Regions from separate parts of the Bradyrhizobium sp. CB2312 genome, predicted to be linked through region 2. Evidence: predicted binding sites of a transcription regulator. Region 2 holds the regulator's gene; the other holds the start of a gene.
What was found. The regulator HrcA, encoded in region 2, represses chaperone genes, less so after heat shock. The targets are predictions, from matches to a motif close to GTTAGCACTCNCNNNNNGNGAGTGCTAAC.

Region 1 (2,400 bases), 3.8 Mb from region 2:
CAGTCAGGATCGCGATGTCCTGCAGCATGGCCTTGCGGCGATCGCCGAAGCCCGGAGCCTTGACGGCCGCGACCTTCAGGCCGCCACGGAGGCGGTTCACGACCAGGGTCGCGAGCGCTTCACCCTCGACGTCCTCGGCGACGATGACCAGCGGCTTGCCGGTCTGCACCACGGCCTCGAGCAGCGGCAGCAGCTCGTTCAGCGAGGAGAGCTTCTTCTCGTTGATGAGGATGTAGGCGTCGTCCATCTCAACGCGCATCTTGTCGGCGTTGGTGACGAAGTAGGGCGAGATGTAGCCGCGGTCGAACTGCATGCCCTCGACGACGTCGAGTTCGGTCTCGAGCGACTTGGCTTCCTCGACGGTGATGACGCCCTCGTTGCCGACCTTCTTCATGGCGTCGGAGAGGAACTTGCCGATCTCCTGGTCGCCGTTGGCCGAGATGGTGCCGACCTGGGCGATCTCCTCGTTGGAGGTGACCTTCTTGGAGTTCTTCTGGAGGTCCGCAACGACGGCTTCGACCGCGAGGTCGATACCGCGCTTGAGGTCCATCGGGTTCATGCCGGCGGCAACGGACTTGGCGCCTTCCTTCACGATCGCCTGGGCGAGCACGGTGGCGGTGGTGGTGCCGTCGCCGGCCGCGTCAGCGGACTTGGAGGCGACTTCGCGCACCATCTGGGCGCCCATGTTCTCGAACTTGTCGTCGAGCTCGATCTCCTTGGCGACGGTGACGCCGTCCTTGGTGATGCGGGGAGCGCCGAACGACTTGTCGAGCACGACGTTGCGGCCCTTCGGACCGAGCGTGACCTTCACCGCGTTGGCGAGGACGTCGACGCCGCGCAGCATCTTGTCGCGCGCTTCAACCGAGAATTTGACTTCTTTGGCTGCCATCTGGAATTTTCCTTGAGGATGTTGACTGGTGGGAGAGAGGGGCTGTTAGGCCGCCTTCTTCTTGGAAGCGGGGACGTCGAGGACGCCCATGATGTCGCTTTCCTTCATGATCAGCAGGTCTTCGCCGTCGATCTTGACTTCGGTGCCGGACCACTTGCCGAACAGCACGCGGTCGCCGACCTTCAGGTCGATCGGGATCAGCTTGCCGGCTTCGTCGCGGCCACCGGGGCCAACGGCAACGACTTCGCCCTGGGAGGGCTTTTCCTTGGCAGTGTCGGGAATGATGATGCCGCCAGCGGTCTTCTCTTCTGCGTCGATGCGCTTGACCACGACGCGGTCGTGAAGCGGACGGAATTTCATGCAGTCCTCCTAAACATTTGCACGAGTTGAGGATTTTGAGATTGTTAGCAATCGTTGCCCGCGAGTGCTAGCACGGGCGAGGCTGAAATAGGACAGGAATTTTGCGGGGGCAAGGGCTTCTAGCAGAAAAATCAGCACTCGAAAGCGCGGATTGCCAGAAATTCTTTACCATCGTTAACCGGCTTAGTGGCCTCTTGGAGGCTCCTTGGCGGACCGTATTAGCACGGGGCCGCATCTGCTGCTAACGCTTTGAATTTCAACAGCTTGTTAAACTTTTGGGCTTGAGATGGATTGTCAGTTTGCGTCACATTTCTCTCATGTGAGCGCATCGTTTCCGGGTGGCTCCCGGGGCACCGATCAAGCCACTCCCCGAATGCGCTCCTGCAAAGGAGGTTTGGCATGGGACTGCGCGTTGGGGGCGTTTCCGAGGATTTCCGGAAACAGATGCTGGGTTACGGGCTGACGACGGCACAAATTCTCTACCGGATGCCGGATCACCCGTCGCTACTCCAGACCTATGTCTGGCAGAACTACGACATGTTTCCGAAATTCCCGGCCCTGACCGACTTCCTGGCCTTCTGGCAGGAGAAGCTCGACGGCCCGCTGCATTCGGTCACGGTCGCCCATTCCAAGCTGATCAAGCCCGCCGAGCTGCGCCCCGTGGACGGCGTGTTCCGGCTGCATTGAGGCGAGCACCGGTCTCGTAGGGTGGGCAAGGGCGCGTAAGCGCCGTGCCCACCATCTCTCTCCGATCGCAACTGACATTGGTGGGCACGCTCCGCTTTGCCCACCCTACGGCATCTCGTTCTGTGCTCGCGTGTAGGATGGGTAGAGCGAAGCGAAACCCATCGCCTTGGCCGCCGTGAGATGATGGGTTTCGCAAGAGCTCTACCCATCCTACGGACCTTCGTTCTGTGCTAGCCTCTCGCTATAACAACAGGGAGGCGGCCCATGGCCAAGAAGGTGAAATCGCGCAGCGCAACGCAAGCCGCGGTGAAGAAGCGGAGCGGCACCAAAGCCGCGGCGCGATCCACAGCCCGCAAGGCAGTGAAGGTGAAAGCGCGCCCGGCCGCTCCGAAAAAGCCTGCTCGTCCCAAGCAGCGCATCGCCATCAGCCACCACCGCGAGGAAGATTTTAAAGCCGACGGCCT
Region 2 (2,400 bases):
ACTAGGGCCGGGCGCAGCACGCGCTCGCCGATGGTGTAGCCGGCCTGCACGACCTGCACCACGGTGCCCGACGGCACCGACGCATCGGGCACTTCGAACATCGCCTGCTGGAAGTTCGGGTCGAACTTCTGGCCCTGCGGGTCGAACTTCTTCACGCCATGCTTTTCCAGCGCGTTGAGCAGCGATCGCTCGGTGAGCTCGACGCCCTCGATCAGCGAGATCAGGCCGGGATCGGCCGCGGCCCGCGCCTCGGCCGGAACGGCATCGAGCGCGCGCTGGAGATTGTCGGCGATGTCGAGCACGTCGCGGGCAAAGCCGGTGATGCCGTAGAGACGGGCGTCCGCGACCTCCTTGGTGGTACGCTTGCGTAAGTTCTCCATCTCGGCCAGCGTCCGCAGCATGCGGTCACGCGCCTCGGCGGCTTCCTTCTGCAGCAGCTCGACCGAACCCGGCTCGGGATCGTCGGGCATGATGTAGGGTTTCGACACCACGGGCTCGCCGGTCGGTGCGGTCGTGTCTTCGGGTTGCCGGTCTCGATCGGTCATCGGCTCAAATCTCGAACTCGTTTCCAGGGATTGTTGGCAAGGATTGTTGGCCCGGATATCGTGCCTAAGCGCACGAAAATCAAGCGCCCGTGATCGGCACAAATGCCGGTCAGCCGCCCAGAAGGCGGCTGACGATGCGGGCGGCGTAGTCCACGGTCGGGATCACGCGGGCATAATTCAGCCGCGTCGGCCCGATCACGCCCAAAACGCCGACGATATGACCGGCGGCATCCCGGTACGGCGAGATGATCGTGGAGGAGCCGGACAGCGAGAACAGCTTGTTCTCGGAGCCAATGAAAATCCTCACGCCCTCGGCGGTCTCGGCGCGGCCCAGCAGGTCGATCACGCCGCGCTTGGTCTCGAGATCGTCGAACAACAGGCGCACCCGCTCCAGATCCTCCAGCGCGTGCAGATCTTCGAGCAGATTGGCGTGGCCGCGGACGATGAGCTGGCGATCCTCGTTCTCGCCGCCGGACCAGCTCGCGATTCCGGCCGAAATCACCTTCTGCGTCAGCTGATCGAGCTCGGCGCGAGCCTCGCCGAGCGCAGTCTCGAGCTCGAGCCGCGCTTCGGCGAGCGTGCGGCCGCGAATGCGCGCATTGAGGAAATTACCGGCTTCCGTGATCGCGGAGGAGGGAACTCCGGGCGGCAGCGCCAGCACGCGGTTTTCGACCTGGCCGTCTTCGCCGACCAGGATCACCAACGCCTTTTCCGGTTCCAGCCGGACGAACTCGATGTGCTTCAGTCGCGCATTGGATTTTGGCGTCAGCACCACGGCTGCGGCCCGCGTGAGACCCGATAGCCGCGTCAAGGCCTGATCCAGCGCCGCCTCGACCGACTGTGCCTGGCCGACCGATGCGAGCTGGCTCTGGATCGACGCGCGCTCGGCCTCGTTGAGATCGCCGACCTGCATCAGGGCATCGACGAAGAAACGCAGGCCGAGTTCCGTCGGCAAGCGGCCGGCGGAGGTATGTGGCGCGTAGATCAGGCCGAGCTGTTCCAGATCGGCCATAACGTTGCGGACCGAGGCCGGCGACAGCGGCATCGCGATCAGCCGCGAGATATTGCGCGAGCCGACGGGCTCGCCGGTCGCGAGATAGCTTTCGACAATTTGACGAAAGATGTCGCGGGAACGCTCGTTGAGCTGGGCGAGGCCTGCGTGCGGCGCGATCAGATGGATCGGATCGTGATGGGCCACAGACGGTAACTCCTCTCAGATGCTCATAATTTGTCCATCCAGGACGGTTCTGACAAGCGTGGCGTTTGCGGGGTGGAAAACCGGGGGTGAAAAAACCTTGCCGCCCACCCTCACCCCACCTACAAGCACCGCGAACCGCCCATTTCCGCGAGTTTTTGGAGGATTTCCCATGCGGCCAAGCCGCCGTGCGCCCGACGAATTGCGCCCCGTGACGCTGGAGCGTGGCGTGGTCAAATATGCGGAGGGCTCGTGCCTGGTGAAATTCGGCGACACCCATGTGCTGGTCACCGCCACGCTGGAGGACCGCCTGCCGCCATGGCTGAAGGGCCAGGGCCGCGGCTGGGTCACCGCCGAATACGGCATGCTGCCGCGCGCGACCTCGGAACGCACCCGCCGCGAGGCCTCCGCCGGCAAGCAGAGCGGCCGCACCGTCGAGATCCAGCGCCTGATCGGCCGCTCGCTTCGCACTATCGTCGACCTCGAAGCGCTCGGCGAGCGCCAGATCACGGTCGATTGCGACGTGCTCCAGGCCGACGGCGGCACCCGCACGGCCTCGATCACCGGTGCCTGGGTCGCGCTCGCCGATTGCATCAACTGGATGAAGGCGCGCAACATGATCAAGGCCAACGTGCTGCGCGACAACGTCGCCGCGATCTC

Region 1: the regulator HrcA is predicted to act here: its motif matches at 1,293-1,321, upstream of groES (co-chaperone GroES).

The regions. Positions count from the first base shown of each region.
Region 1 covers NZ_CP121668.1:4,016,191-4,018,590, forward strand. The annotation lists gene groL (chaperonin GroEL) at 1-889, opposite strand, end outside; gene groES (co-chaperone GroES) at 935-1,249, opposite strand; gene QA642_RS19445 (usg protein) at 1,649-1,936, shown strand; gene QA642_RS19450 (cupin domain-containing protein) at 2,201-2,400, shown strand, end outside.
Region 2 covers NZ_CP121668.1:173,489-175,888, forward strand. The annotation lists gene grpE (nucleotide exchange factor GrpE) at 1-545, opposite strand, end outside; gene hrcA (heat-inducible transcriptional repressor HrcA) at 655-1,743, opposite strand; gene rph (ribonuclease PH) at 1,913-2,400, shown strand, end outside.